4 regions of the Nocardioides sp. Soil777 genome follow, and region 3 is predicted to be linked to each of the others. Evidence: predicted binding sites of a transcription regulator. Region 3 holds the regulator's gene; each other region holds the start of a gene.
What was found. Region 3 encodes LexA, which represses DNA repair genes until DNA is damaged. Its sites were predicted from a motif close to TCGAACANNTGTTCGA; they were not measured.
Positions count from the first base shown of each region.

Region 1: a site for LexA is predicted at 3,042-3,057, ahead of ASG88_RS00490 (DUF6504 family protein). Genes of this name have one in related genera too.
Region 2: a site for LexA is predicted at 5,097-5,112, ahead of ASG88_RS09030 (alpha-ketoglutarate-dependent dioxygenase AlkB). Genes of this name have one in related genera too.
Region 4: a site for LexA is predicted at 5,597-5,612, ahead of ASG88_RS15905 (HNH endonuclease signature motif containing protein). Genes of this name have one in related genera too.

Region 1 covers NZ_LMSN01000001.1:98,586-106,284, forward strand. The annotation lists gene ASG88_RS00480 (DNA polymerase III subunit alpha) at 1-2,154, opposite strand, end outside; gene ASG88_RS00485 (SAV_6107 family HEPN domain-containing protein) at 2,144-2,602, opposite strand; gene ASG88_RS00490 (DUF6504 family protein) at 2,613-2,960, opposite strand; gene ASG88_RS00495 (hypothetical protein) at 3,126-3,581, opposite strand; gene ASG88_RS00500 (YbaK/EbsC family protein) at 3,641-4,114, shown strand; gene ASG88_RS00505 (DUF4126 domain-containing protein) at 4,114-4,701, shown strand; gene ASG88_RS00510 (phytoene desaturase family protein) at 4,741-6,084, shown strand; gene ASG88_RS00515 (SIMPL domain-containing protein) at 6,086-6,694, opposite strand; gene metF (methylenetetrahydrofolate reductase [NAD(P)H]) at 6,734-7,624, opposite strand; gene ASG88_RS00525 (polyprenyl synthetase family protein) at 7,687-7,699, shown strand, end outside.
Region 2 covers NZ_LMSN01000012.1:325,895-333,593, reverse strand. The annotation lists gene ASG88_RS09050 (hypothetical protein) at 351-935, shown strand; gene ASG88_RS09045 (GntR family transcriptional regulator) at 932-1,654, opposite strand; gene ASG88_RS09040 (ABC transporter permease) at 1,718-4,252, opposite strand; gene ASG88_RS09035 (ABC transporter ATP-binding protein) at 4,252-5,007, opposite strand; gene ASG88_RS09030 (alpha-ketoglutarate-dependent dioxygenase AlkB) at 5,134-5,748, shown strand; gene ASG88_RS09025 (hypothetical protein) at 5,762-6,247, opposite strand; gene ASG88_RS09020 (SRPBCC family protein) at 6,275-6,976, opposite strand; gene ASG88_RS09015 (FAD binding domain-containing protein) at 6,981-7,699, opposite strand, start outside.
Region 3 covers NZ_LMSN01000015.1:375,440-383,138, forward strand. The annotation lists gene secD (protein translocase subunit SecD) at 1-2,231, shown strand, start outside; gene ASG88_RS12485 (ATP-dependent DNA helicase) at 2,317-4,323, shown strand; gene ASG88_RS12490 (phosphatase PAP2 family protein) at 4,394-5,203, opposite strand; gene lexA (transcriptional repressor LexA) at 5,315-6,040, opposite strand; gene ASG88_RS12500 (LysM peptidoglycan-binding domain-containing protein) at 6,370-6,741, shown strand; gene ASG88_RS12505 (hypothetical protein) at 7,139-7,687, opposite strand.
Region 4 covers NZ_LMSN01000017.1:147,504-155,202, reverse strand. The annotation lists gene ASG88_RS15940 (methylmalonyl-CoA mutase) at 1-1,043, shown strand, start outside; gene ASG88_RS15935 (GtrA family protein) at 1,040-1,609, opposite strand; gene ASG88_RS15930 (co-chaperone YbbN) at 1,680-2,618, shown strand; gene ASG88_RS15925 (alpha/beta hydrolase) at 2,641-3,480, opposite strand; gene ASG88_RS15920 (hypothetical protein) at 3,480-4,181, opposite strand; gene ASG88_RS15915 (hypothetical protein) at 4,244-4,957, opposite strand; gene ASG88_RS15910 (sigma factor-like helix-turn-helix DNA-binding protein) at 4,954-5,391, opposite strand; gene ASG88_RS15905 (HNH endonuclease signature motif containing protein) at 5,771-7,126, shown strand; gene ASG88_RS15900 (LysR family transcriptional regulator) at 7,239-7,699, opposite strand, start outside.

The sequences.
Region 1 (7,699 bases), on a different contig from region 3:
GATGTAGTGGACGGTCTTCCAGCCCTGCTTGGCCTCGAGGTAGGGCGTGATCATGTCGCTCTTGACCGGTCCCGGCCGGAAGAGCGAGATGTCGGTGATGATGTCGCTGAAGGACTCGATGCCCGACCTGCCCACCAGCTCGCGCTGGCCCGGTGACTCGATCTGGAAGACGCCGAGGGTGCGCGCCGAGCTGATCATCGTGTAGGTCGTGTCGTCGTCGAAGGGCACCTGCACCTCGTCGTCGAGGTCGATCTCGACCCCGTCGACCCGGGAGATCTCGGACACCGCGTGCGCCATCGCCGACTGCATGCGGATGCCGAGCACGTCGAGCTTGAGCAGCCCGAGCGCCTCCACGTCGTCCTTGTCGAACTGGCTCATCGGGAAGCCGGCGTACGACGCCTCGACCGGCGTGCGGGAGAGCAGGGTGTCGTCGGAGAGCAGCACCCCGCACGGATGGACGGCGATGTGCCGGGGCAGTCCGTCGAGACGCTCGACCAGCCGGAACATCAGGTCGAGGCGCTCGCTGGCCAGGCCGCTGGCCCGCAGCTCGGGGAGGTCGCGCATCGCGGTGCGGGCGTCGCGCGCACGGATGTGCGGGAACGCCTTGGCGATCGCGTCGACCTCGCCGGGTGGCATGCCCAGCGCGGCGCCGACGTCGCGGACCGCGTGCCGGACGCGGTAGGTGTCCATCATCGAGACGCACACGCAGCGGTCGCCGCCGTAGCGGGCGAGGATCGCCTCGTAGACCTCGAGGCGTCGGGCGGACTCGACGTCGATGTCGATGTCGGGCAGCGATGCGCGCAGCGGGGACAGGAAGCGCTCCATCAGCAGGCCGTGGCGGATCGGGTCGACCCCGGAGACGCCGAGGAGGTAGTTGACGAGGCTGCCCGCCCCCGAGCCGCGGGCGGCCCGGCGCACCCCCATCTCGCCGATCAGGTCGGTGATGTCGGCGACGGTGAGGAAGTAGGAGGCGTAGCCCAGACCCCGGATCAGCTCGAGCTCGTCGTCGAGGCGCTTCCAGATGCGCTGCCGGGGCGCCTGGCCGTAGCGGTGACCGATGCCGGCCTCGCAGCGGGCACGCAGCGTCGCGTGCGCCGAATCCCCCGGCTCCCCCGGCTCGCCCGCCCGGTCGAACTCGGGGAAGTGCACCTCGCCCAGCCCGAGGTCGCCGCGTGGGTCGAGGGCGCACCGGTCGGCCACCGCCCGGGTGCGGGCGAGCAGCCGGCGGGCCTCGGTGTCGCTGTCGTGGGCCAGCCCGGCCATCCGGCACACCTCCTCGGCCACCTCGCGCATCTGCTTGCCGGACTTGAGGAAGCCCTCGGCGTTGGCACGGTCGACGTGGCGGCGGTCGAGCGCCACCAGCCGGCGGGCGGCGTCGAGCACGTCGACGGTCGGGGCGTCGAGGCGGTCGGCGTAGCGGACCGCGTTGGAGAGGACCGTACCCAGGCCTGCCCGGTGGGCGACGCCGGCCATCCGGGCGGCGTGCGGCGAGGTGCCCGGGCCCCACCCTCCCCCGGCGCTGCCCCCGCCGGGGAGGCGATGGGAGACCAGCTCGACGACGAGGTTGTCGCGGGGCACCACCTCGAGCCACGGCGCCAGGGCCGCCAGCCCGAGGTCGTCGCGGCGTCGGACCGCGGCGACCCCGAGCTCGGAGGTCGGGCCGAGCAGCACCATGACGTCGCCGCAGCCGAGGTGCGGGGCGAGCAGGTCGAGGGTGGCCACCGGCCGTCCCCGCTCCCCGTGGAGGTGGGTCTCGGAGACCATCCGGCAGATCGCCGCCCAGCCGGCCTTGCCGCCGGCCAGGAACGTCACCCGGGGCAGGCCCCCGCGGTGGGCCGGAAGGTCACGGTGCGCGCCCCCGCGCACGGGGGCACGCCCCGCACCGGCCGGTCCGGCCGGGGCACCGGAACCAACGGGCGCACCGGGACCGACTGGGGCGACGGCCAGGTCGACGCCCAGGATCGGCCGGATGCCTGCCCGCTGGCTGGCCTGGGCGAACTTGACCGCACCGTAGGTGCCGTCGCGGTCGGTGAGGGCGAGCGCGTCCATCTCGTGCTCCACGGCGCGCTCGACGAGGACGTGCGGGTGCGAGGCGCCGTACTGCAGGGAGTAGCCCGAGGCCACATGGAGATGGACGAACGGGTCAGGCGACACCGCTCTGGCCGGTCGTGTGGCTCACGGCCGCCGGGGCGTGGGGCACCAGCCCGAGCGCCTGCTCGACCACGGCCAGGAACCGGTCGGAGTCGCGGACGAGGTCGTCGGCCTCGCGCTCGGTGACCGCCCGGGTCGACCCGGCCTCGGCCGCCGCGCGCTTGCTCGCGCCGGCGGCGAAGAACCGGGCCCACTCCTCCATCTCGGGGGCCACCTCGGCCAGCAGGACCCAGGCGTTCTTCTGGCGGCGGGCGCGGGGCGCCGGATGGGCCCGCGCTGCCAGCAGGGCGGCAGCCGCCCGCAGGGCCGCCACGTGGGCACAGGCGTAGCGGGTGGGCACGTCGCGCGCCGAGATCGCCTCCTGGAGGGACTCCGCCGCACGGGCGAGGTAGGAGTGGGTGGTCGCCGGCAGCAGGTGCGGGTTGAGGGGTCGGGTCGTCGTGGTCGTCATCTCGTCCTCCTCAGTCCGCACAGCCGACGAGCTGCCAGCTACCGTCGGTCCACGAGAAGGACAGGTCGAAGACGCCGGACCGCTCGGAGCCCGTCGCGCCGGAGCCACGGCCGGCCTCGACGCGCCACAGCTCGCGCTCGACGAGCAGGTCGGTGCCGGTCGAGCCGGTGGTCAGGGTGTCGCCGGGGTCGTCCGAGCCGATCACCGCCCGGGCACCCGTGGACTGCCACCATGGGGCCGTCTCCACCCAGTGGGCCAGCACCGAGCGGACCTTCCACAGGCGTCCGTGCCAGAGGAACTGGTCGGGTCCCTCGGCCTCTCCTCGTCGCACCTCGACGGGGTCGTCGTACAGCCTCATGCGTGCCTCCTCACCGCTCGTCGACCCCGCCACCGGCCTCGGTGGCGATGGGGGTCGAGGTCACCGCCACCGAGGCCGTGTCCGAACAGATGTTCGAACAAGGCCAAAGGTACACGCCCCCACCGACAGCGGGTCAAGAGGCGGACGGAGGTGCTGGGGAAAACCTCAGTGCGCGCGCAGGTAGGCGCTGGTGTCCTTGCGCCAGAGGAAGAACACCAGCGCGGCGTACAGGACCATCGAGACCGCCGAGAGGACCTCCAGCAGCACCGGCAGGTGGTTGAGCAGGCCGAGCGCCGCGACGAGCACCCCGAAGACCGCCATCAGCGTCAGCACCAGCCGCGACCAGCCGTGCCCGTCGACGAGGAACGCCGCGAGCACCACCGCGAGCAGCAGGAAGACCACGAACGAGACCACCGCCAGCGGCACGAACTTCGGCACGATCGCGCTGTCCCGCAACGCGTCGATGCCGCCGGAGGCCAGGATCTCCTGGGCGGACGGGTTGCCCTTGGCCCACGAGAGGATCACCTCGTCGCGCTGCACCCAGGTGAGCAGCGCGGTGGCGGCGCTGAGGAGCACGATGGCGACGAGCACGCGCAGGGCGTGGGCGACGGAAGCGGGCACCTGGCGACGCATCAAGACATTTCCCCTCAGGAGTCGAACGGGTGGCTAGGCTCCCCGGCATGGCGAGCGAGCATCCGTCGGTCATCAATTTTCGAGACGAGCTGACCCGGCGCGGCGGCACCGGTGACGTGGTCATCCTGCCCGATGCCGTCCACACCGCCGCACTCGCCGCGGCCGCGCTCGGCTGCGAGGTCGGTGCGATCGCCAACAGCCTGCTCTTCGACGCCGGTGGCGTCCCCGTCCTCATCCTCACCTCGGGCGCGCACCGCGTCGACGTGGCCAAGGCCGCCGACGCCGTCGGCGTACCCGCCCTGGACCGGGCCGCTCCCGACTTCGTCCGCCGGCACACCGGTCAGGTCATCGGCGGCGTCTCCCCCTTCGACCACCCGACGCCCGTGGGCACCTGGATCGACACCGACCTGCGCCGGTACGACGTCGTGTGGGCCGCCGCGGGCCATCCCGCCGCCGTCTTCTCCACGACCTTCGACGAGCTCGTCTCCCTGACCGGGGCCACCGAGATCGAGGTCGCGTGATGGAGTCCCTCTCCCTCGCCTTCACCGGCGGCTGGGCCAGCGGCATCAACGCCTACCTGGTCGTGCTGGTGCTGGGGATCACCGACCGGGTCGACGACGTGGCCGAGATCCCCGACGTGCTGGCCCGCTGGGACGTGCTGGCGGCGGCCGGCTTCATGTTCGCCATCGAGTTCGTCGCCGACAAGATCCCCTGGATCGACTCCACGTGGGACGCGATCTCCACGGCCATCAGGCCCACCGTGGGCGCCGTCATCGGCGTCCTGCTGGCCGGGGACGCCACCTCGCTCGAGACGGCCGTGCTCGGCGTCGTCGGCGGCGGCACCGCGCTCCTCTCGCACCTGGCCAAGGCCGGCGGGCGGCTGGCCGTCAACGGCTCCCCCGAGCCCGTGTCCAACACCGTGGCCAGCGTGACCGAGGACGTCACCGTGCTCGGGGTCGTGTGGCTCGCCGTCGAGCACCCGCAGCTGGCCGCGGCGATCGCCGCGCTGCTCCTCGCGGGCGGGCTGGTGATGCTGGTGGTCCTCGCCCGCTTCGTGCGGCGGGGCTGGCGGAGGTGGAAGGGCCGCGAGCCGGTCCGCCAGCACTAGGCCGCCAGACCGCCCCGCCCAGGCCCTAGGGTGCTCGCCATGGCGCGCGTGGTGGTGGTCGGTGGGGGGTTCGGCGGGCTCGCCTCGGCCGCCCGGCTTTCCAAGCTGGGGCACGCGGTCACCCTCGTCGAGCAGGCTCCGACGCTCGGGGGTGCCCTGTCGACCGTGACCCGCGACGACGGCTTCGCCTGGGACGCCGGCCCCACCACGACGCTCCTCCCGGCGGTGGTCCGCGACCTGTTCCGCAAGACCGGCCGCCCCCTGGAGCGGGAGCCCGGCGACGTGGACCTGGTCGCCCGCGACCTCGTGCGCGAGCACCGCTTCGAGGACGGCTCCGCGCTGCGGCTGCCGGGCGGTTCGCGAGCAGCACAGCTGGCCGCCTTCGACGCGCTCGGCCCGGGACTCGGCGAGCAGTGGGTCGGCTACGTCGCGTCGTACTCCGACACGTGGGACCTGCTGCGCCGCGACTACCTCGAGCGACCGTGGGACCCCACGCTCGCGCCCCGGGCGCTCACCAACCTGCTGACCAGCCGCGAGGTGCTGCACCGGCGGCTGCGCAAGACCTTCCGCGACGACCGCCTGCGTCTGGTCGCAGGCCACCCCTTCGTCGCCGACGGCCACGACCTGCGCAACGTCCCCGTCTGGCAGGGGGTCGTGTCGTACGTCGAGCAGCGGTTCGGCGCGTGGACGGTCCCGGGCGGCATCGCCACCCTCGGGACGGTGCTGGCCGACCGCCTGGGCACCCGCGGTGTCACCGTCCTGACCGGCACGACCGCCCACGACCTGGTCCTGCGCGCGGGCCGGGTGGCGGCGGTCGCCACCTCGGCCGGCGAGCTCGACGCCGACCTGGTGGTCTGCGCCGTCGACCCGAGGCGGCTGCCGGCCCTGGCCCGCCACGTCGAGCGCACCATGCCCGCGATCCCGCCGGTCGTGTGCCACGTCGGCCTCTCCGACGCCCGCTCCCTGCCTGACCTGCCGCACGAGGTCGTGCTCCACGGCGACCCGATGCTCGTCGTCCGCACCGGTGGCCGGGCCCCGGACGGCGCGGCGGCGTGGACCGTCCTGGGCCGCGGCCGGCTCGCCGAGGACGTCCTCGACGCGCTGGCGCGGCACCGGATCGACCTCCGGGACCGCGTCGTCGTACGGGTGGACCGGTCGCCGCGCGACCTCGTCGACGCGTGGGGCGGCTCGCCGCTCGGCGTGCTGTGGCAGGGGCGTGCCACGACCCGCAGGCGCCTCGGCCCCACCACCCCGGTCCCGGGCGTGTACGCCGCTGGGGCGCACGCGACGCCCGGCTCGGGGCTGCCGTTCGTCGGCCTCTCGGCCGCCCTGGTCGCCCAGGCGATCGGCCCGGCGGACCGGCCCGACCCGAGTCGGCCCTGACTCAGGCGAGCAGCCAGGTGACGGTCACGGCACCGTGGACCGAGGTCTCACCGGGCTCGAGCCGGGCCGTGGCCTCGGCCACCCTGAGGGCCACCGGCGCCGGCCCACCCGGACCTTGCGACCCGCCCTCGGCGATGGCCACCACCTCGCCCAGCGTCGCCCCCGCCAGGGCGGCGAGGTGGGCCGCGTGCGCCCGGGCGTCGTCCCACGCCGCCTCGGCCGCGGTCGCGCGGGCGGCAGAGGTGTCGCCCACGTCCAGGGAGACGCCGTCGACCACGAGGGCATCGCCGACGGCGTGGGCCAGCTCGGACAGCAGCTCGCCCGCCTCCTCGACGGACTCGCAGCGGACCGCCAGCGAGTGGCGTGCCTCGAAGCCTCCCGCGCTGCCCTCGTGGTCGTGACACGGCCACACGCTCAGTCCCGTCGACCCGGGCACCAGGTCACGTCCGCGGGCGACCTCGACCACCCGGTCGGACGACGTCGACACGCCGGACAGCGCCTCGGCCACCCCGGCGGCGCGACACGCGGTCGCCACGCGCACCACGGCCGAGTCGGGCACCACGGTGGCGGTGCCGTGGCCGGTCACGGTGACGGTGCGGGAGGGGTCCATGCGTGCACCGTAGCGATCCCCCGCCCCGTCGGGAGGGAATCAGACGCTGATGCGCAGGGCGGAGAAGATCTCCCGCGTCGCCCGGGACCGGTTGAGCGTGTAGAAGTGCAGCCCCGGGGCGCCGGCGTCCAGCAGGGCCTCGCACAGCTCGGCGGCCATCGCGATCCCCTCGGCACGCAGGCCGGCCGGGTCGTGCTCGTACGGCGTGAGCCGCGTGCGCACCGCGTCGGGCACCGGGTGCCCCGAGAGCTCGGCCATCCGGGAGACCTGGCGCAGGTTGAGGATCGGCATGATCCCGGGCAGCAGCGGGATGTCGACCCCGACCGCGGCCGAGCGCTCGAGCAGGCCGGCATAGTCGTCGGCCGAGAACACCATGTCGGTGATCGCGAACTCGGCACCCGCCTGCTGCTTGGCCAGCAGCACCCGGGCGTCCTCCTCGAGGGACGCGGCCGAGGGGTGGCCCAGCGAGAACGCCGCGACCGCGACGGCGAAGTCACCGCGCCGGCTGGCCAGCTCGACGAGCTCGCTGGCGTAGGACAGGCCACCCTCGGTGGGCGTCCAGTCGGCTCGCGGACCGTCCTCCGGGTCGCCCCGCAGGGCGAGCACGTTGGCGACGCCGGCCTCGGCGTAGCTGTCGAGGATCGCCTCGAGCTCGTCACGGGTGTGGCCCACGCAGGTGAGGTGGCCGACTGGCACCAGGGAGGTCTCGCGGGCGATCCGGCCGGTGATCCGCACGGTCGTGTCGCGCGAGCTGCCGCCCGCGCCGTACGTCACCGAGACGAACGTCGGGTCGTAGGGCTCGAGCTCGGTGATGGCCCGCCAGAGCTGCTCCTCGCCCTCGGCGTCCTTGGGCGGGAAGAACTCGAACGAGAACGAGCGCTCGCCGTCCTCGATGCGCTGGCGCATGCTCCGTCCGCGTCCCTGGATCATGTGCCCAGCCTAGGTTTGCGGCGGGTGCGGGACCGCATCCGTCCACTGGTTAGGCTCCCGGAGTGACCAGCCCGG
Region 2 (7,699 bases), on a different contig from region 3:
GACCCAAGCCAATCAGGGACCACCGACAATCAGAGGTCGGGAAGACCGGTTCTGACCGGATGGTGGACACGACTTTCGACGACTTTCACGGACCCAGGGCCGGCGTGGTTTCGAGGCTCGCTGCGCTCGCACCTCAACCACCGAGAGCACCGTCCCGCCCGGGCGGGAGGCGGGGTTTCGAGGCTCGCTGCGCTCGCACCTCAACCACCGACAGCACCGTCCCGCCCGGGCGGGAGGCGGGGTTTCGAGGCTCGCTGCGCTCGCACCTCAACCACCGAGAGGGACTGGTCTCGACCCTTCGAGACTGCGCTGGCGCGCCTCCTCGGGACGGCGCGGATAGGGTCGGGGACGTGCCCGACCTCGCCGACCGGTGGCCGATCCCGACGCTGCACGACGTACGCGACGCCCTCCTCACGGCATGGGACCGCGACGGCTACCACGACCTGAGGCACCTCACCGAGGTGCTGGACCGCATCGACGAGCTGGACCGGGCGGGTGAGCGGTTCGACCGGGTGCCGGTGGTCCTGGCGGCGTGGTTCCACGACGCCGTGTACGACGCCCTCCCGGACGCCGAGGAGCGCTCGGCGCAGTGGGCCGAGCGCGCTCTCCCGGAACCACCGGCCGCGGAGGTCGCCCGCCTGGTGCGGATGACGGAGCACCACCGGCCGTTCCCCGACGACCGCAACGCGTGCGTGCTCAGCGACGCCGACCTGGCGATCCTGGCGGCGCCGGAGGAGCGCTACCGGGAGTACACGCACGGGGTCCGGCGAGAGTACGCCAGCGTGGGCGACGAGGACTTCGCCGTGGGCCGGGCGGCGGTGCTCCGCGACCTGCTCGACGGCCCGCGCCTGTTCGCCACTGCCGCGGGGGCGCGGCTGTGGGAGGGGACGGCACGCGCCAACGCGACCGCCGAGATCAGCAGGCTCGAGGCCTAGGAGTCCCCGCCGAGCTGCACGTAGACGGTGTAGCGGTCGGGGCGGTAGACGGTGCGCGAGACCTCGACCGGCTTGTCGCCGAGCAGCCCACGGCGGGAGTGACGGAGCACCGGGGCGCCGACCGTCAGCTCCAGCAGCCCGGCCTCCTCGGCGTCGGCGCCGTCGGCGCAGATGGAGTCCTCGGCCCAGTTGGGACGCAGGCCGCGGACCTCGAGGGCGTCGTACAGGCTGGTGGGCATCCCGCTCTGCAGGAAGCCGGGCAGCAGCACCTCGTTGAGGTAGGCGTCCTCGATGCAGACGACCTGCTGGTCGGCGCGGCGCAGGCGCTTCCAGTGGATGACCGCGTCACCCGGCGTGATGGACAGCGCGCGGGCGACGCCCGGGCCGGCCTGCTCGCGGCGGGCGAGGAGGGTCTGGGACTCCGGGAGCATGCCGCGGCGCCGGATGTCCTCGGTGAAGGAGGTCAGCTGGCCGATCCGGTGGCGCGGCTGGGCGACGAACGTGCCCCGGCCGGGGACCCGCTCGAGGAGCCCCTCACCGACCAGTGCGTCCAGCGCCTGGCGCACCGTCATCCGGGCGACGCCGAACTGGGCGACCAGCTCACGCTCGGAAGGCGCGGCGGTGCCGGGCTCTGCAGCGGCGAGGAGGTCCCGGACGTACTCCCGCACCTGCACGTGCTTGAGGCTGCGCTCGGCAGGCCTGACGTCCACGGTGTCCACGCTAGGAAGGGTAAGTCGGACCGGAGGGTCGTGAACACGTTTTCGACAAGCGAATGGTAAAGGTCAGTCGGTGCTGATGGCCTTGAGCACGTCCAGCCGGGCCGCCCGACGGGCCGGCAGCAGCGCGGCCAGCACCCCGATCACCAGCGAGACGACGAGGAACATCACGAGCTGGCCGACCGGCACGTCGATCACCTCGAGCCCCTCCTCGCGCAGTGCGTGCATGAGCGCCACCCCGAAGCCGATGCCCATCACCACGCCCAGGACGGCGCCCAGGACAGCGATCACCACCGACTCCAGCGTGACCATCCGGCGCAGCTGGGCCCGGCTCACCCCGATCGCCCGCAGCAGGCCGACCTCGCGGGTGCGCTCGATGATGGAGAGGGCCAGCGTGTTGACGATGCCGAGCACCGCGATCAGCAGCGCCAGCCCCAGCAGGGCGAAGATCATCAGGACCAGCTGGTCGATCGGCGCCCGCTGCTCCTCGGCGAACTCCTGCTGGTCCTTGACCGTGACGATCGGCAGGTCGGCGACCAGGGCCTCGAGGTCGCCCTGCACCGCCGCCGAGCCGTCGGTGTCGATGATGAGGAAGTTGTCGGCGTCGCGGTAGCCCGCGTCGATGAGCGTCTGGGGCGTGGTGACGGCCGGGAAGATCAGGATCGGGTTCTCGGCGTAGATGCCGACCACCTCGAGGTCGCGCGGCCCGTCGGCGAGCACGACGTCGTACGTGTCACCGACCGCCAACCCCTCCTCGCCGGCGTACTCCTCGTCGAGGATCACCGTGCCGTCGCGCAGCGCGCCCGCGGAGCCGTCCACCATCGTCAGGTCGATGCCCTGCCCGAAGGCCGCGGGGTCCAGCGCCGCCACGCCCTGCGAGTCCTCCCCGGACCCGGTGATCGCGAAGCGCTGCGCCCACACGTGGTCGACGCCGTCGACCTCGGCCATGTCCCGCGCGACGCGCGGCGAGAACGGCTGGCCGAAGAGCGAGCTCACGACGTAGTCGCCGACGAAGTTCTCCTCGATGGTCTGGTCGACGCTGGCCTTGGCCGACGCCCCCACGATCGCCATCGTGCAGGCCAGCGAGAGACCGATCATGAGCGCCGAGGACGTGGCCGTCGTACGACGCGGGTTGCGCAGGCTGTTCTGTCCGGCGAGCCGGCCCACGGTCCCGAAGAGCCGCGCGTAGACCCACGCGGCCGCCGCCAGGAACGGGTGGCTGATCACCGGGCTGGCAGCCGCGACGCCGAGCAGGACGAGGAGGATGCCACCGCCGACGAACCAGCCGGGACGCGGCACCACGTCCATGAGGCCGGCGGCGAGCGCGGCCCCGCCCGCGACGATCATGGCCACGCCGACGACCAGCCGGCGGTGCAGCGACGACTCGGGCATGGCCACGTCGTCGCGCATCGCCTGGATGGGCGCGATCCGGCCGGTCCGGTGGGCGGGCAGCCACGCGGCCACCATGGTCACGACGATGCCGACGGCGTACGCCGCGAGGACGGTGCGTGGGGCGACGATCAGCGGCTGCCCCGACAGGTCGAGGCCGAACTGGCCGAAGAGGGTGCGGATGCCCATCGCGAGCAGGATGCCCAGCCCGAGGCCGATGGTGGAGCCGACGGCGCCGAGGACGAACGCCTCGACCATCACCATCCGGGTCACCTGCCGCTTGCTGGCCCCCAGTGCGCGGAGCAGCGCCAGCTCGCGGCTGCGCTGGGCGACCAGGATCGAGAACGTGTTGACGATGAGGAAACCGCCGACGACCAGCGAGATGCCCGCGAAGATCAGCAGGAAGGTGGTGAGGAAGCCGACCGCCTCCTGGATCGCGCTGGCGGCCTCGTCGGCCGCCTCGTCGCCGGTCACCGCCTCCACGCCGTCGGGCAGCCGCTCGGTGACGCTCGCCGCGAGCTCCTCCTGGCTGGTGCCCGGCTCGGCGGTGACCCAGATGTCGGTGAAGGCGTCCTCACCCTCGAGCAGGAGCCGCTGCGCCGTCCGGGTGTCGAAGGCGGCGAAGGTCGCCCCGTTGAGCGAGCCGCCCTCGGGGAAGCCTCCGATGCCGACCAGCGTCGGGCGCAGCACCGCCTGCTCGCCGCTGGTGACGAGGTGGACCTCCTCGCCGATGGTGTAGCCCGCCTCGCCTGCGGTCTTCGAGTCGAGCAGCACCTCGCCGGCCCGCTCCGGCTCGCGGCCGCCGATGACCGACATCCCCTCGAGGTCGTGGCCGGCGGGGGCGTCGTTCCAGTTGGCGCCGATGGCCGGCGGGCCCTGGCCGCCGACGACCTTGTTGTCCTCGTCCACGACGAAGACGCCGAAGGCGGTCACGTTGCCGTCGACGCGGGCGGCCCCCTCGACGCCCTCGAGCTCGCCGACGAGCGAGGAGTCGACGGTGCGGGCGGACGGCTCCGACTCCCCCGAGGCGCCGACCGGGCGCACGACGACGTCGCCGACCGTCGAGGCCATCAGCGCGGTGAAGCTGCGGCTGAGGGTGTCGCTGAAGACGAGGGTGCCGACGACGAACGCGACGCCCAGCACGATCGCGAACGTGCTCATCAGGAGCCGGACCTTGCGGCCCAGCAGGCTCTTGAGCGCGGTGCGGAACATCAGTCCGCCACCGGGGCACTCATCCGGGCCATGACCTCGAGGACGCTGTCGCGGTCGGGGTCGCGCAGATCGTCGACCACGCGGCCGTCGGCGAGGAAGACCACGCGGTCGGTGTAGGACGCCGCCACCGGGTCGTGGGTGACCATCACGATGGTCTGCCCGTGCTCCCCGGCGCTGCGCCGGAGCAGGTCGAGCACCTCCGCGCCCGACTGCGAGTCGAGGTTGCCGGTGGGCTCGTCCGCGAAGACGATCCGCGGCCGCCCGGCGAGCGCCCGCGCCACGGCGACGCGCTGCTGCTGGCCGCCGGAGAGCTCGTTGGGCCGGTGGCCCAGGCGGTCGCGGATGCCGACGGTGTCGATGACCGAGTCGTACCACTCGCGATCCGGCTTGCGCCGCGCGATGGACTGCGGGAGCAGGATGTTCTCCTCCGCGGTCAGGGTGGGGACCAGGTTGAAGCTCTGGAAGACGAAGCCCACCTCGTCGCGCCGCAGCCGGGTGAGCTCCTTGTCCTTGAGCCCGCTCAGCTCCCGGTCGCCGATCCACACCTCGCCCGACGTCGCGTTGTCGAGGGCCGCGCAGCAGTGCATCAGCGTCGACTTGCCGGAGCCGCTCGGGCCCATGATCGCGGTGAACTCGCCCTCGACGAGGTCCAGGCTCACGTCGTCCAGCGCCCGCACCATCGCGTCGCCGGAGCCGTAGGTCTTGGTGAGGTTGCGCACCCGTGCCGCGACGGGTCGGTCCCCGGTGGTCGTCATGGTGGAAACGATCCCGCACACCTCCAACTCGTCGCTACCGGGTATCCCCCTGAGCCGCCCCCGACACCCACCCGGACACGCGTGCACCTACGAACACCTGTTCGACCACGGGTGTATCGTCGTCGCGTGGACTTCCAGTCGACGCTCTTCGACACGGCCGAGGTGCCGGCCGTCTCCCCGCTCGCCCCCGACCGCCGGGTGCTCACCCGCGGCGCGTGGATCGACGTGCAGCGCAACTTCCTCGTCGCCCCCGACGACGTGCTCGCCGCGATGGCCGCCGACGTGCCGTGGCGGGCGGAGCGCCGACAGATGTACGACCGGGTGGTCGACGTCCCGCGCCTGGTCCACACGTACGCCGTCGGCGAGGCGCTGCCGCACCCGGTGCTGACCGAGGCCCGCGAGGCCCTCAGCGCGCACTACCTCCCCGAGCTCGGCGAGCCGTTCGTGACCGCCGGGTGCTGCTACTACCGCGACGGCCGGGACTCCGTGGCCTGGCACGGCGACACCATCGGCCGTGGCCGCACCCAGGACACGATGGTCGCCATCGTCTCGCTGGGCGACCCGCGCCGGCTGGCCCTGCGCCCGCGCGGCGGAGGCGACTCGATCGCGGTCACCCTGGGCCACGGCGACCTCGTCGTCATGGGCGGCTCGTGCCAGCGCACCTGGGAGCACGCCGTCCCCAAGGTGGCGAACGCCGGGCCGAGGATGTCGGTGCAGTTCCGCCCGCTGAACGTCTTCTGAAGGCGGCCGGCACTCAGCCGGCGTACGCCTCGTCGTAGAGCCCGGCGAGGAGGTCGTCCTTCTCGGCGCTGAGGCCGCACAGGCTGACCTGTCCGTCGCTGGCGCTGACGAGGTAGGTGCCGCCCTCCTGGAAGTCGACGGCGAGCAACAGGTCGACGATCTCGCGGCTGGGCGTCGAGACGCGCACCCGGTCGGTCTCGTCCTCCCCGGCGTACCAGGTGTCGACGTCGAGCGTCGCGGTCCCGTCGCCGACCTCGGTCACGGTGCCCTCGAAGGCGGTGTCCTGGGTCTGGAGCAGCTCCACGCTCGGGACGGCGCACCGGGCGTCGGCGGCGGCGGGCGTGACCTCCAGCGAGGTCACGCTGCCCTCCCCCGAAGTCACCGGGGTGACCTCGGTGGAGGGGTCGGGGCCGTCGACCCCGCGACCGCAGGCGCCCAGGAGCAGGGCGCCCGTCAGCACGGTCACGGCCAGGCCAGCGGTCCCCCGCGTCGTCCTCATGCCCTCAGATTCCCACACCGGGCAAGATCACCGGCGCAGCAGCCTCCACAGCAGGGCGAGGACCACGAGCGCGCCGACCCCCTGCTTCCAGTAGGCCCGGGCGAGCACGGGCAGGACCGCGCTGCCGAGGTCGAGCGCCTCCGGCTGGGCGGGCGGCTGCTGGGGCCGCGGCGGCGGGACCGGCCGCGGAGCCGGAGGGGGAGGCTCCGCGGCCGGAGGACCGTCGTCGACCGCCGCCGCGGGGGCGGCGGCCGCCACCGGCTGCGGTACGTCGTCCGGCTCGTCGCCGGCGGTCAGCCGCTGCTCGAGGCAGGCGACGAACTGGCCGAGCAGCTTGTCCGACACGTCCTGCATGACTCCGCGTCCGAACTGCGCCGGCTTGCCGGTGATCGCCAGATCGGTCTGCACCGACACGTCGGTGGAGCCGTCCGCGTCGGCCATCGAGACCGTGACATGGGCGCCCGCCGTGCCGTTGCCGCGCTTGTCCTTGCCCTTGGCGTCGACGACGAAGCGCTTGGCCTCCTCGTCCTTCTCCACGAAGGTGCCGCTGCCGTTGTAGACGAGGGCGATCGGACCGAGCTTGACCTTGACCGACCCGGCGAACGAGTCGCCGTCCGCCGAGGTCACCTGGGCACCGGGGAAGCACTCCGCCACGGAGGCGATGTCCTCGAAGTGCGCCCACGTCTCCTCGACGCCGGTCGGGACGGTGAAGCGGTGTGTCAGCTCCATCCGCTCACGCCCCTGCGGCGGCGAGCACGGCGCGCCGGGTCAGGACCTTGGCGAGGTGGGTGCGGTAGTCGGCGGCACCGTTGAGGTCGGAGGGCGGGTTGGTGCCCTCGGCGGCACGGGCCGCGGCCGTGGCCACGGCGTCCTCGGTGGCGGGCTGCCCGACCAGCGCCTCCTCGACCGCGCGGGCCCGGAGCGGGGTGGAGCCCATGTTGGTCAGGCCCACCCGGGCCTCCGCGATGGTCCCTCCCTCGACCCGCACCGCAGCGGCGACGGCGACGATCGGCCACTGGTGGGCGACGCGCACGAACTTCTCGTAGTGCGCGCCCCACCCGGTGTGCTTGGGCACCCGGATCTCGGTGAGCAGCTCACCCTCGGCGATCGCGGTCTCGAAGAGGTCGACGAAGAAGTCGTCGGCCGCGACCGTGCGGGTCCCGCCCGGGCCGGCGATGACGAACTCGGCGCCGAGCGCCAGCGACGGGGCCCCCAGGTCACCGGCCGGATCGGCGTGCGCCAGCGCGCCGCCGATCGTGCCGCGGTGCCGGATCTGGGCGTCGGCGAGCTGGTGCTCGGCCTTGACCAGGAGTGCGGCGTGCTCGCCGACCAACGGGTCGTGCAGCACGGTGTGGTGCGTGGTCATGGCGCCGATGACGAGGGCGTCGCCGTCCTCGCGGACGCCGCGCAGCGCCTCGATGCCGCCGAGGTCGATGACCACCTCGGGGGCGT
Region 3 (7,699 bases):
TCCTGGCGGGGTGTGCCGCGATCGCGCTGGGCGTCAAGCCCAACCTCGGCCTCGACCTGCGCGGTGGCGCGCAGTTCGTCTTCGAGGCCAACGACACCGAGACGACCGAGGCCACGGCCGCCAACGTCGACAAGACCGTCGAGGTGCTGCGCGGTCGCGTGGACGCCCTCGGCGTCGCCGAGTCGACCCTGGTCCGCCAGGGCGACAACCGGATCCTCGTCGAGCTCCCGGGCGTCACCAACGACGACGAGGCGCAGGAGGCCGAGGAGCGGATCGGCCAGACCGCCCAGCTCAGCGTGCACCCGGTCGTGGCGGTGGCCAACGGCCCGGACGCCGAGCCCAGCAAGGAGGGCAACGAGGTCCTCCCGGCCGAGGACGGCCAGTTCCTCGAGATCGGCCCCACCGCCCTCCAGGGCGACGAGATCACCGGCGCCGAGGCAGTCCAGCGAGAGAACAGCGTCGGCTACGCCGTCGCGGTCGACTTCAGCGGCGCCGGCTCGGACGCCTTCGGCAAGCTCTCCGGCGACGCCGCGTGCGCGACCGGCGACCAGCGCCGGATCGCCATCGTGCTCGACGGCGAGGTGATCTCCAGCCCCGAGGTGCAGGTGCAGTGCGGTGCCAACATCACCGGCAGCACCGACATCACCGGTGACTTCACGCTGGCCACCGCCAGCGACCTGTCAGCCCTCATCGAGGGCGGCGCGCTGCCCCTCGAGCTCGAGCTGGTCTCCGACCGCCTCGTCGGCCCGACCCTCGGCGAGGAGGCCATCGACGCCTCGATCGAGGCCGGCATCATCGGCCTCATCCTCACCGGCATCTTCATCATCGTGGTCTACCGCCTCGTCGGCGCGATGGCCACGATCGCGCTGGCGTCGTACGCCCTCATCGCCTACGCGATGCTGCTTGCCCTCGGCTCCACGCTGACCCTGCCCGGCCTCGCGGGCTTCGTGCTCGCGATCGGCATGGCGATCGACGCCAACGTGCTCGTCTTCGAGCGCGCGCGGGAGGAGTACGCCGCCTACCCGTCGGCCGGGCTCCGGCGCGCCCTCGCGGTGGGCTTCAACAAGGCGTGGAGCGCGATCATCGACTCCAACGTCACCACCCTTCTCGCGGCCGCCCTGCTCTTCATCCTCGGTTCCGGGCCGATCAAGGGCTTCGGCGTGACGCTGTCCATCGGTGTCATCGCGTCGATGATCTCCGCCCTCGTCATCGCCCGGGTCCTCTCCGAGCTGAGTGTCTCCTCGAAGGCCGTCGAGCGTCGTCCCGCGATCAGCGGCCTCGGCAACATCGGCCGGGTCCGCGCGTGGCTCGACCGCTCCGACTTCGACATCATGGGCAAGCGCAAGATGTGGCTCGGGATCTCCGGGGCCGCGCTCGTGCTGGCCGTCTCGGGCATCGTCACCCAGGGCCTCAACCTCGGTGTCGAGTTCTCCGGCGGCCGCCAGCTCGACTACTCGGTCTCGGAGGAGGTCACGGTCGACGAGGCGCGCGAGGCGATCGCCGGCGCCGGCTTCGGCGAGGCTGTCGTGCAGGGTGCCGACACCGCCGACTTCACGGTGCGCACCGGCGTGATCTCCAACGAGGAGGAGCAGAAGATCGAGGATGCCCTCGAGTCGATCGGCGGCACCGTCACCAAGGAGGACGACCAGACGATCGGCGCCTCCCTCGGCCAGGAGCTCCGCGACAAGGCTCTCATCGCCTTCGGGATCGCCCTGCTGGCCCAGCTGCTCTACCTCGCGGTCCGCTTCAAGTGGACCTTCGGCGTCTCCGCCGTGGTCGCGATGGCCCACGACGTGGTCCTGGTCGTCGGTCTCTTCGCGTGGCTGGAGAAGCCGATCGACGGCATCTTCCTGGCCGCGGCGATGACCATCATCGGTCTGTCGGTCAACGACACCGTCGTGGTCTTCGACCGCATCCGCGAGCGCTGGCACGGGTCCCGGCCGGAGGACGAGTTCAACACGATGGCCAACCGGGCGGCCATCGAGACGATGCCGCGCACCATCAACACCGGCCTCGGCACCATGTTCATCCTGGTGGCGCTCGCCGTGCTGGGGGGCGACTCGCTGCGCGACTTCGCGATCGCCCTGCTCGTCGGCCTCGTGGTCGGCACCTACTCCTCGGTCTTCACCGCCACGCCGCTGCTGACCTACCTCCAGGAGCGGGCGCCGATGAGCCGGGTCAAGAAGGAGAAGGTCGTCCGCGAGCTCGACGACTCCGGGGCCGTCGTCTGACCGTCCGCTCCGTCGGACCGTCCTCACCGGGCGGCCCTGTGGAGTGGCTTCGGCCTGTGTCGGTCTCGCCGCATAGGGTGCTCCGGTGCCAACTTCCGACTCCGGTGTGACCCCCCTGCTCCACGAGGCCGTGACGGCGCTCGGGGGCCAGGAGCGCACCGGCCAGGTCCGGATGGCCGAGGCGGTCGCGACCGCCTTCACCACCGGCGAGCACCTGCTCGTCCAGGCCGGCACGGGCACCGGCAAGTCGCTGGCCTACCTCGTGCCCAGCCTGCTCCACGACCAGCGCGTGGTGATCGCGACCGCGACGCTCGCGCTGCAGCACCAGCTCGTCGAGCGCGACATCCCGCGGCTCATGTCGGCGGTGGCCGGTGCGCCCGGTGGCAGCAAGGTCGACACGTCGTACGCCGTGCTCAAGGGCCGCTCCAACTACGCCTGCCTGCACCGCATCCGCGAGGGCGTGCCCGACGACCAAGGCGCCCTGGTCGACGTCCCGGTGGGGTCGATGGCCGAGACGGTCCTCGAGCTACGCGGCTGGGCGGAGAAGGAGGCCGAGGACGGCGGCACCGGCGAGCGCGACAACGCGCCGCGGCACACCGACCGCGAGTGGCGCCAGGTGAGCGTCAACCACCGCGAGTGCCTCGGGGCGGCCAAGTGCCCCTTCGGCCAGGAGTGCTTCGCCGAGCTGGCGAGGGAGAAGGCACAGCGCTCCCACCTCATCGTCACCAACCACTCGCTCCTGGCCATCGACGCCATCGAGGGCGTGCCGATGATCCCGGAGTACGACGCCGTGGTCATCGACGAGGCCCACGAGCTCACCGCCCGGGTCACCCAGGCCGCCACCGACGAGCTGTCGGTCAACGACGTCGAGCGGGCCGCCCGGCGCTCGCAGCGGATCGTGGAGGACGGCTCGGCCGACGCGCTGGCCGAGGCCGCGGATGCGCTGTCCGACGCCTTCGAGGCCACCATGGCCGGGCGGATCGAGCGGATGCCCGACCAGCTCGGCGAGGCGCTGGCGCTGGTCCGCGACGCCGCGCGCACCTGCCTGTCGGCCTACCCGCGCGAGAGCGCCGGCGACGGGGGCGAGGCCGACCCGGGCCGCACCCAGGCCAAGGGGATGGTGCAGGACGTCTTCGCCAACGCCGAGCGGATGGCCGCCGACCTGGAATCGGACGTGCTGTGGCTCAGCGAGCCGCCGCCCAACATGTCGACCCGCATCCCGCCGCGGCTGCACGTGGCGCCGCTGCAGGTGTGGGGGCAGATGCGCGACAAGCTGCTGTCCGACAAGACGGTGGTGTTCACCAGCGCCACCCTGATGCTCGGTGGAGACTTCAACGCCGTGGCCTCCTCGATCGGGCTGAAGCCGACCGAGCGGGTCGAGGACGGTCTTGCGGCCCCGGCCGACACCGCCGACGGGGTGCTCCCGTGGCGCGGCATCGACGTGGGGTCGCCGTTCGACTACGGCCAGCAGGCCATCCTGTACGTCGCCCGCCACCTCCCGCCGCCCGGTCGCGACGGACTGGTCAAGAGCCAGCTCGACGAGATCTGCGAGCTGGTCGACGCGGCCGACGGGCGCACCCTGGGGCTCTTCTCCTCGCGGCGGGCCGCCGAGGCCGCGGCCGAGCACGTCCGCACCGCGCTGCCGCACCTCACCACGTTGGCCCAGGGCGACGCCCAGCTCCCCGAGCTGGCCAAGCAGTTCGTCGAGGACCCGCACACGATCCTCTTCGGCACCCTGTCGCTGTGGCAGGGCCTCGACGTGCCGGGCGACACCTGCCAGCTGGTGATCATCGACCGCATCCCCTTCCCGCGCCCCGACGACCCGCTGATGTCCGCGCGCCAGCGGGCGGCCGACAAGGCCGGCGGCAACGGCTTCATGCAGGTCGCGGCCACCCACGCCGCGCTGCTGTTGGCGCAGGGGGCCGGGCGGCTGATCCGCACCACCACGGACCGCGGCGTCGTCGCCGTCCTCGACCCCCGGCTGGCCACCGCGCGCTACGGCGGCTTCCTCAAGGCATCGCTGCCGCCGATGTGGACCACCACCGACCCGGCGCTCGTGCGGAAGGCGCTCGCGCGGCTCGCGTCGGGCTGAGGGCTGGGTCCCGCTTCTTGGTGCCTGCTGCCTCGCGCCTCGCCGGGGGCGGTGAGCAGGCCACACCTTCTCAGTGCCGGTCGGCCAGGTGTGACGAGGGAGCGCCCACGTCGCTGCCGGCAGCCTCGTCGTACGCCCGCTGCGGGCCGACGGTCCGCCAGGCGATGAGCACGACCGCCCAGCCGGCCACCACGTCGAGGACCCAGTGATTGCCCGTCCCGACGACCACCACGGCCGTGATCAGCGCGTGGGCCCAGGCAAGCGCCGCGACGGCCCGTCGCCGGGTGACGTGGCTGACCGCGAGGGCGACCCACAGCGCCCACCCGGCATGCATGCTCGGGAACGCGGCCAGCTGGTTGGTCAGCCAGCCCAGCCCTTGGGGGGCCGACGCCTCGCCGCCCCACCAGCCCGCGGCCGAGTGCACGGCGAGCAGGTCGGTCCAGCCGTCCATCAGCCGCGGGGGTGCGGTCGGCATGGCCAGGTAGGCGAGCAGCGCCACCCCGGTGGCACCGACCAGCGCGAGCCGCGCCGGTCCGTACGCCGCCCGGTGCCGGACGTAGAGCCAGACGACGACCACCAGGGTCAGCAGGTAGTGGGCGCTCGCGTAGTGGAACGACGCCACCACCCCGACCGTGTCGTGCTCGAGGAACCACCGGTTGAGGCCGGCCTCGACGTCGAGGTGCAGGGTCCGCTCGAGGTCGAGGATGCGGGCGGCCCGGGTGATCGCCGGGGCCAGTGAGTCGTCCGCCAGCACCCGGCTGACGGCGTACCCCATGTAGACGAGCGCGAGGACCCCGAGCTCGCGCAGGCCGGGCCGACGGACCGGCGGGGTGGTGCGCGCCGTACGGGTCCGGACTGCGGGAGCGACGAGAGAGGCCACCCGGCCAGTGTTCGCGGCGAGGCGCCCGGGCGCATCGGGATTTTCCCCGCGGTTCCCCCGACACGGGTGTCAGGGGATCCCGGGGTCTACCGGCCCGGAGGCCGGGGTGGGTCACATACGGCGCAGGACCGCGGTGACCTTGCCGAGGATCGTGGCGTGGGTGCCGTCGATGGGGTCGTAGGCGTCGTTGTGGGGGAGCAGCCACACGTGGCCGTCCTTGCGCTGGAACGTCTTGACGGTCGCCTCGCCGTCGATCATCGCGGCGACGATCTCGCCGTTGGACGCCGTCTGCTCCTGGCGGATCACGACGTAGTCGCCGTCGCAGATGGCCGCGTCGATCATCGAGTCGCCGGACACCTCGAGCAGGAACAGGGTGCCCTCGCCGACCAGCGACTTGGGCAGCGGGAAGACCTCGGTGATCTGCTCCTCGGCCAGGATCGGTCCACCGGCGGCGATGCGGCCGACCATCGGGACGTACGTCGCCGGGGGAGCCGTGTTGCCGATGTCGGTCTCGTCGATGCTGGTCTCGTCGGCGCTGGAGATGGAGCGGCGGGCGGCCATGAGTTCGGGGAGGAACACCTCGATCGCGCGCGGCCGGTTGGGGTCACGCTTGAGGAAGCCCTTCTCCTCCAGCACCTTGAGCTGGTGGGCCACGCTCGAGGAGCTGGTCAGCCCGACGGCCGCGCCGATCTCACGCATGCTCGGCGGGTAGCCCCGCGTCTCGATGGCCTCCTTGATGGTGGCGAGGACGCGCTGCTGACGCGGGGTGAGTCCGGTCGCGTCCGGGGGGCCGTCGGGCATCTCGACGACCTTGCCCTTGCGGTCCTTGCTGGCCATGGGGTTCCTCCTGAGCGGTCCTGCTGCTGGGCCTGTCCGTGCTGCGTTGACGCCAACCGTAGTCCTGTCGCGGACTCGACTTCAAACATTTGTTCGAACCGCGTGTCGTGTGGAACTCGATTGCGACACGTCGAACAAATGTTCGTCCAGACCCTTGCGTCGTTCGAACACACGCTCTACTGTCGAACACGTGCTCGATCGAACACCTGAGCGATCCACGGACGAAGTCACCGGCAGTCTCGGCGGCGTTGTCGGTGGCTTCCTCTAGACAGATCCCAGATCAACCGATCGACACCACCCACCGGCTGACTCTTCCCCTGGAGGCCAACATGAGCACCATCACCGTCTCGCCCGCCTTTGCCCCGACCCGCAGCTCGCGGACCGCCCGCACGTCGTCGCGGTCTGCAGTGCGGCTGACGCGGAGGGGCCGTGTCGTCGTCCTCATGGCGTCGTTGGCCCTGGTCCTCATGGCCGGCTTCTTCCTCGGCTCCGTCGCCGTCGGCACCAACGAGGCCGGCCAGACTCCGGCCACCGAGATCGTGATGGTCGAGCCCGGCCAGAGCCTCTGGAGCATCGCTTCCGACCTCACCGACTCCGGTGACGTCCGCACGACCATGCGCGAGATCGAGCGCCTCAACGCGCTCGACACCGTCGCGCTCTCCGCGGGGCAGAAGCTCCGCGTGCCGGTCAGCGACGACTGACCTTCTAGTTCTCCGCCAGCCGACTCGACCCCGGCTGGCGGGACCGGGGAAGACAAGGGGCGGGCCCATCGGGCCCGCCCCTTGCGGCATTTCGGGGCGTGTTCACGGTGCTCGCGGCGGTTACGAGCTAGTCCCCAGTGACTCCGTTCGTAGTCCGCTCTCGGACCCCTCTCGAAGCCCCCGCCGCGGAGTACGACCTGCGGTACCCACGACCGCAGGTCCCAGTCGGCGGAACCTCTCGAGACTCCCGCCGCGGAGTACGACCTGCGGTACCCACGACCGCAGGTCGCAGTCGGCGCGCGGGTCGTCCGGATGCCCCCGCCGGGTCGCTCGGACATAGCGGCCCACGTGGTCCACCCGGTGGGTCTCGTGGGCCGCCATCATCCCGGCGCCCGCATCAGCGGACGAGTTGCGGCTTGGCATCGAGGACGGCAACGGTGACGGGTGTGCCGTCGATGGTCACGGTGCCGTCGACCGGTCGCCAGTTGGGCTGGCCCACGACCCTGAACTGGGCGGACCAGGTCGTGTCCACGCTCAGATCGAGTCCCTCGGACGTCTTGGCGTAGGTGTGGGTGATCAGGTCGCCCACGTCGGCGCCCTCGGTCCACGCCTTGCCCGGTTCGGCGGTCTCCTGGCTGGTGTCGTCCCCGTGGTGCCACACGAACCGGCTGGGCCACACCTCGAGCAGCACGTCGACGTTGACCCGCTCGAGGCGAACCGGGATCTGGTGCCTCTCCGCGCTCGTGGACAGGATCGTCGGGAGGTTGACCAGTGTCTCGCCGCCGGGAGGCTGCACGTTGATCGTGGACTGGGGGAGCGCGACCCGCTTGAAGGCGTTCAGGACCTCAGCGGGGATGTCGACGGTCTGTGTCGGGGTGGTCTCCGCGGGCTCGGGATCCCCCGGGCACTGGGTGTACTGATCGATGACATCCCCGTTCTCCGCCAACTGGAACCACGT
Region 4 (7,699 bases), on a different contig from region 3:
TCTCGGTCTCCGGCTACCACATCCGCGAGGCCGGGTCGACGGCCGCGCAGGAGCTCGCCTTCACGCTCGCCGACGGCTTCGGCTACGTCGAGCTGGGGCTGTCGCGGGGACTGGACGTCGACGTCTTCGCACCCGGCCTGTCGTTCTTCTTCGACGCCCACGTGGACTTCTTCGAGGAGATCGCCAAGTTCCGCGCGGCCCGCCGCATCTGGGCCCGCTGGCTGCGCGACGTCTACGGCGCGCAGACGGAGAAGGCGCAGTGGCTGCGCTTCCACACCCAGACGGCCGGCGTCTCGCTGACCGCCCAGCAGCCCTACAACAACGTGGTCCGTACCGGCATCGAGGCCCTCTCGGCCGTCCTCGGCGGCACCAACTCGTTGCACACCAACGCGCTCGACGAGACCCTCGCGCTGCCCAGCGAGCAGGCCGCCGAGATCGCCCTGCGCACCCAGCAGGTGATCATGGAGGAGACCGGCGTCGTCAACGTCGCCGACCCGCTCGGCGGCAGCTGGTACGTCGAGGCCCTCACCGACCGGATCGAGGCCGAGGCCAACGCGATCTTCGACAAGATCCTGGCCATGGGCGGCTCCACGCTGACCCACGACGACGTCGACGGCCTCGCCGCCGCGGCGCGCTCGGGCGACGACCCGATGACCAAGGGCCTGCTCCAGGGCATCGAGAGCGGCTGGTTCATGTCCGAGATCGCCGAGGCGGCCTTCCAGTACCAGGTCGCGCTGGAGAAGAAGGACAAGCGCATCGTGGGCGTCAACTGCCACGAGGAGTCGGTGACCCACGACCTGGAGATCCTGCGCGTCAGCCACGAGGTCGAGGTCGAGCAGGTCCGCCTGCTGGCCCAGCGTCGTACCGAGCGCGACGACGCTGCCGCGGCCGCCGCTGTCCAGCGGATGGTCGAGGTCGGGCGCACCGACGACAACATGATCCCGGCGATGCTCGATGCCTGCCGCGCCGAGGCGACGCTGGGCGAGATCTGCAACGCGCTCAAGGCGGAGTGGGGGGAGTACCGCGAGCCCGCGCGCTTCTAGCGGAGGAGCTCGGAGGAGTGCGTGGGGTCCCCGAGCTCGCGGTGGTGCTTCCGCACGGTGCCGAAGGTCCAGAGCTTGTTGAGCACGAAGCCCAGCGGGGTCACGACCGCGATCACGATGAGCTGGCCCCAGTAGAGCCGGCTGCGCAGGCCGCTGGAGTCGTCGAGCACCGAGGTCGGCAGGGCCAGCGGTGAGCCCGGGTGCAGCAGCACGGTGAGCAGGGCCAGGCCGACGGCCTGGCCGACCAGCCCGACGGCGAGGAACGGCCAGTACTCGCGCCACCAGCGCGAGTGCCCGGCGCTGCGGAAGGTCCAGCTGCGGTTGAGCTGGAAGTTCCAGAGGTTGGCGACGAGGAAGGCCACCGTGGAGTAGACGTGGTACCAGCGGACGTTGAACTCGCTGGCCGGGATCCCCACCAGGGCGTCCTCGAACGGAGGCCCGAGCCGCTTCACCGCCACCAGCACGAGCAGGTTGACGACCACCCCGCTGGCGCCCACCGCGGCGAACCGCCCGAGCAGCACGAGGTTGTGCCGGTGGCGCTCGAGGGTCCTCCCGAGAGCGGTCACGCGAGGAGGATATGCGGCTCGTGGGGTGCCCGTTCGACCAACCCCGAGGTTGTGTGGGGAGAATGGGCCCATGACGCAGCAGCCCTTCTCCCGTCCCGGTGCCATCGACCTCTCCGGCCTCCAGCGGTCGGCCTCCTCACCCCCCGCGGGTGCGGCACCGGCCACGGGCGCCGCGGGCGGCTCGTCGTACTCCGTCAGCGTCACGCAGGACAACTTCCAGCAGATGCTGCAGGAGTCCATGACGGCGCCCGTCGTGCTGGTCTTCCACAGCGCCACGCAGGCGCCGGGCAGCGACGCGTACGCCGCCGACGTGGCCGCGGTCGTCGAGGGCCAGGAGGGTCGGCTGCTCGCGGGCCTCGTCGACATCGACGCTGCCCCCGAGATCGCCCAGGCGATGCAGATCCCGCAGGTCCCGCTCATGCTCGTCGTGCTCGACGGCCGTCCGGTGACCCAGCCGATCCCCGGTGCGCTGTCGCGCGAGGAGCTCACCACGTTGTTCGCGCAGCTGGGCCAGCAGCTCACCGCCCAGGGCATCTCGGGCCGGCACCAGCCCCGCTCGGCCGCGCCCGCCGCCGGCGAGGACGACGAGCCGCAGGTCGACCCGCGGTACGCCGCGGCGCAGGACGCGCTGGGCGAGGGCGACATCGACCTGGCCGTCGCGGAGTACCAGAAGCTCGTCGACGCCAACCCGGCCGACACCGAGGCGGCCGCCGGCCTGGCGATGGCCAAGGTCCTGCAGCGCACCCAGGGCGCCGACCTGCACGCGGCCCGGGCCGCCGCGGCCGACGCGCCCGACGACGTCGACGCCCAGACCCTGGTCGCCGACCTCGACCTGCTCGGTGGTCATGTCGAGGACGCGTTCAACCGGCTCGTCGCGCTCGTCGCCCGGACCTCGGACGCCGACCGGACCAGGGCCCGCGACCACCTGCTCGGCCTCTTCGCGGCCGTGGGCAACGACGACGAGCGGGTGCTCGCCGGGCGTCGCAACCTGGCCTCCGCGCTCTTCTGAGGCTCGCCTCCTCGCCGGCCGGCTACAGCTCCCGGACCAGCCGGTCCAGCATCTCCAGGGTGTGGGCGTTCCAGTAGGCCCGGGTGTGACCGCCGTCGCCGCCGACCCACGGGTCGGGGGCGGCCGGGGCGGCTTCGGCGAGGGCGACCGCCCCATCGCGGAACGGGTCCCACTCCCCGCACCACAGGCCCCAGGGGATGTCGGCCAGCGCGTCGAGGTCGCGGAGTGCGGGGTCGTCGGGGCCGAGGGCCGGGCTGAAGAGGGCCAGCGCTGCCGCCCAGTCGGGCTCCTCCGCGACGAACCGCAGGGCGCCGTACGCTCCCCGCGACCAGCCCCACAGTGCTCGCCGGTCGGCGGCGTAGCCCCGCTGCCCGAGCCAGCGCGGGAGCTCGTCACGCAGCATCCGCTGGGGGTCGGCGTCCCCGCTCGGGATCCAGCCCGCGGGCCCGTCGTCGGTGCCGACCAGCACGAAGGGCGGTGTCCCGGCCTCGACGGCGGCGGTGACGAAGCGGCCGAGGCCGAAGCCCTGCAGCTGCGCCGCCGAGGCGCTGGAGCCGTGGAGCACCACGACGACCGGCAGGCCCGCGCCCTCGCCGTGACCGGCCGGCACCGCGGTGAAGAGGTCGAGGTCTCCCATCGCCTGCGACGTCACCCGCTCGACCCGGACCATGCCCTCGGGGGCGTCGGGCACGAACACCTCCGGCTCGATGCCGAGCCTGAGCTCGACGCGCTCGGTCAGGGACGGGGGAGCGAGCTGCCAGCCCAGTGCCCCGAGCCCGACCACGCCTCCGGCCGCGAGGAGGCCGCGGCGGCCGAGGCGGCGTCGTACGGGCTCCGGTGTCTGCTCCGGCTCGTGGACCATCAGTCGGTGCTGTCGGAGACGTCCACCACGAGGCGGGGAGGGTCGGGGAGCGCGAACACCCGGACGGGGGAGGGAGGGCCGTCGATCCCGGCGAGCACCTGCGTGTAGCCCTCGAACGTCCCGCCGACGTACACGTCGTCGACCTCGCCGCCGTCGTGCTCGAGTCGCTGGGGTCCGTCGTAGTAGCCGTCGGCCGGCCAGGTGGTGCCGGAGGCGTAGACGTCCAGGGTCGCGTCGCCGTCGAGGTCGACCGCCTCGCCGCTCCCGTCGAGCCGCGCCCTGTCGACCCAGCCCACCGACCAGCCGGGGACGCCCGTGCCCGTGAACTCCAGGACGATCCGGTCGAAGCCCTCGTGCCCGCCCACGCGCACGTCGGTGAGCACCAGGTCCCACTCGCCGGAGCTCTCCGCGAACTGCGTCGACGTGTCCGTGGGGAACGCCGGATCTCCGTCGGTCTCGTCCTCCGTGGGACTCGTCGTCGGCGTCGGTGTGGGGGCCTCCGTCGTGGGGCTCGGTGTCGTGGGCTCCGTCGTGGGGTCGCTCGTCGGGCTGTCGGCGGTGGGGTTCTGGGTGGCGGGCTGCTGCGTGGTGGAAGCGCTCGCCGTCCCGGCGTCGCTCGTGTCGTCGCTCCCCGTCCCGCACGCCCCCAGGAGCAGCGGGACGGTCACCGCGCCCAGCAGCGCGGTCGTGGCACGTCGCATCGTCGCCCCTCCCCGTCGGTGGGACCGATGGTAGGCGCGTGCCGTCACGCGACCGCGCTCCCTCAACGGCGCGGCACGGTCTGCTCCTCCCGGGACCCGGTCACGACCTGTCCGTCGATCAGCAGCTCCGAGGTGTACTCCTCGAGGCCCGCGGGGATCTCGAAGGGGGCGTATCCGGCTCCGTCGACGTCGTAGACACGCAGGTTCGTGGTGTCGTCGCCGGCCGTGATCCGCACCGTGTCCACGTCGGGGTGGACGGCATAGACCCACACGAACGAGTCCCCGACCTCTACTCCGGAGTCGGTGAACAGCGCCGGGTCCTCGAGGTAGCGCGACGTGTCGATGACGGCACCTCCGCAGTCGCGCTCGACGTGCTCGCCGTACTCGTAGCCCGACGTGTTCCACTCGCTGCCGAGCAGGTTCTCCCGCTCCTCGACCAGCTCCACTCCGGTCACCGGTCGCCCGCACGCATCGGTCCGGTCCGACTCGACGAGCAGGTAGCTGCTGCCGTCCACGGAACCGGTCATCACGATCCGCTCGGGGGCGATCGTGTCGACGTACTCGGGCCCCTGTTGCACGAATGCCCCCGCCGCCAGGGCCACGGGGACCGCGAGCGCGGCCACACCGAGGGCGACGCGTCGACCGCGGCGTGACGGCCGTGCAGGGGCTCGCGTGGGTGGGGTCGCGAGGGCGTCCTCGGTGAGAGCGTCGGCCACCGTGCGCAGGCTGCTGCGGAGGCGCTGCTCGAGGTCCTGGTCGTCGTGGGTGGCGTTCATGCGAGGGCCTTCCGGAGCTTGTCGAGGGCGCGGCGGTGGTCGGAGCGCACCGTCGCCGGGGGACGGTCGAGGACGGCTGCGACCTCGGTCAGGGGCAGGTCCTCGTAGTAGTGGAGGACGACGACGGCGCGCTGGACCCACGACAACCGCCCGATGTGGGCCCAGGTCTCGTCGACCTCGGGCGGAAGCACGACCGGTGGTCGCTCGGACGGCCTCGACAGGAGGCGGAGCCGGCGGCGCTGGCCGTCCTTGACGGCGTTGACCACGGCCCGCTTGAGGTACGGCAGTGGTTTCTCGATCTGGTCCCAGCGCTCGTGCGCCGAGGTGAACACCGACTGGACGACGTCCTCGCTGACGTCGTGCGATCCGGACATCAGGTACGCCAGCCGCAGGAGGGGCAGCCGGTGCTCCTGGTACGCCTCGTCGAATCCCAAGGTGGGCCCGTGCCTGTCCGTCGTCGTCACACCCCTTCTGTCGTCCCGGGAGCCCGCGGCGTTGCACGTCACGCGGAACTTCTCCGCAACGGGTCCCAGCCGTTGGTCGAGGATGGTCCCATACGGTGCCCGCGCGACGACCGGGAGAGCGCGGACGTCCGGCTCGAGAGACGACGGGCCTGTGGATCCAGCACTGCCCGACACTTCGAACACTTGTACGATAGGGGTGCCGCGTCCGGCACGACTGGTGGGCGATGGTCTGCTCCTCGAACACGACCCCCATTGGTTGTGGCCGGCCCCAGTGCGCACCCGGGTGAAGCCCCGGGACTCTCTCCCCGACGCGGGTGTCGGGGGTGGATCTCCTCGATGGGGTGGCGCGGTGTCGACAGCTCGTGACGAGTCGGACGGCGACTGGTGTGCCCCGGGCGTTCCGGTGCCGCCGTTGCCGGTGCTCACCGACGCGCTGTCGTCGGTGGACGCGGGCCTCGATGCCCTGGCCGGGGTCGCGATCGAGTCGCTCGGTGATGACGACGTGACCCGTCTGCTGGACCACGCCACCCGCCTCGCCGCGCGCGTCGCCGGCCTCACCGCCACGGCGGTGGGGGAGGCCGATCGTCGGGCTCTCGGCGATGTCACCGGGGCCCGGCACACCGGCGCCTGGTGGGCGCAGCGCACCCGGCTCACTCGCCCCGAGGCCGGCCGGACCGCCCGTCTCGGCCGCCAGCTCAGCGACGACCTGCACCGACCCGTGCGGGACGCCCTGACCGCCGGGACCCTGCATGCCGAGCAGGCGGCTGTGATCGTGGCCGCCGTCGAGGCAATTCCCAGCCGTCCGCAGGACCTGCCCACTGGCGCCCCGGCCCCTGCTGAGCTGAAGGCGCAGGCCCGCGACCACCTGCTGTTGCTCGCCGGCGACCATGACGCCCACGCCCTCAAGGTCCTCGGTCGCCGGGTGCTGGACCTCATCGCTCCGGAGGTCGGTGAGCACGCCGAGGCCGCCGCGCTGGCCCGCGAGGAGGCCGCTGCGGCCCGCAAGGTCCACCTCTCCCTCCGCGACGACGGTCGAGGGTCGGTCCACGGTCGCTTCACCCTGCCCGTCGCTGCAGGCCAGGCACTTCGCAAGCAGCTCCTGGCCCTGGCCAACCCCGTTCGGCAGCAGCCCACCGCCGGTGGTGGCTCCGGTGCTGGCGCGGACCCGTCCGGCGGGTCGGACACCGAGCGTCAGCCGCTCGGGACGCGCCTCGGCTGGGCCCTGGTGGAATGGATCGAGACCTATCCTGCCGCGGCCCTGCCCACTTGCGGCGGCACGAACGCCGCCATCGTCGTCACGATGCCGTTCGAGACCCTCCTCGGAGGTCTGGCCGCCGCGTCGCTGGACACCGGCACCCGCATCAGTGCCGGAGAGGCCCGCCGCCTGGCCTGCGAGGCCGGCATCATCCCCGCCGTCCTCGGCGGCGCCTCCCAGGTCCTCGACCTCGGGCGGACCTCCCGCTACCACAACCACGCGCAACGGATCGCGATCGCGCTCCAGGACGGCGGGTGCACCGCCGAGGGGTGTGACCTCCCGCCGAGTGCCTGCCACGTCCACCACGAGACCCCCTGGTCCCAGGGCGGTCACACGAACACTCGCGACGCTCGTCTGTTGTGCCACCGCCACCACCGCGTCATCCACGACCCTCACTACGACACCACCCGGCTCCCCGACGGCAGTGTCCGCTTCCACAGGAGGACGTAGGAGGAGCGCGGTATCGGCGGATGTCTTCGGGCGTCCCACGAGCACGGGCACGCGCTCGACAGCCCGGTCGGCCCGGTCGGCCCGGTCGTGTAGCGACGCCTGAACGGACGGCTCAGGAGAGCGCGGCGACGACGGCGCGCACGGCGGGGGAGTCGCTCATCGACGCACGGTGCAGGACCATCAGCTCGCGCGTGGGCGTGGGGCGGTGTGCGGCGACGGCGACGACGTCCGCGCCCAGCGGCGAGCGTCCGAGCCGGGGGACGAGCGCGATGCCGAGCCCGGCGGCGACGAGCGCGAGGTGGCTGTCGAACTCCGCGGCGACGTGGGCGATCCGAGGCAGCCGGCCGGTGCCGTCGTACATCCGGCGCAGCCACTGCCGGCAGATCGTGCCGTCGGGGGTGGCGATCCAGGCCTCGTCGACGAGGTCGCGGGGCGAGACGCGGGCGCGGTCGGCGAGCCGGTGGCCGGCCGGCACGATGACGTCCGCGACGTCGCGACCCACCGCCGAGGCCACCACGTGGTCGGGGATCTCCAGCGGCACGTCGCCCCAGCTGTGCACGACCCCCAGGTCCA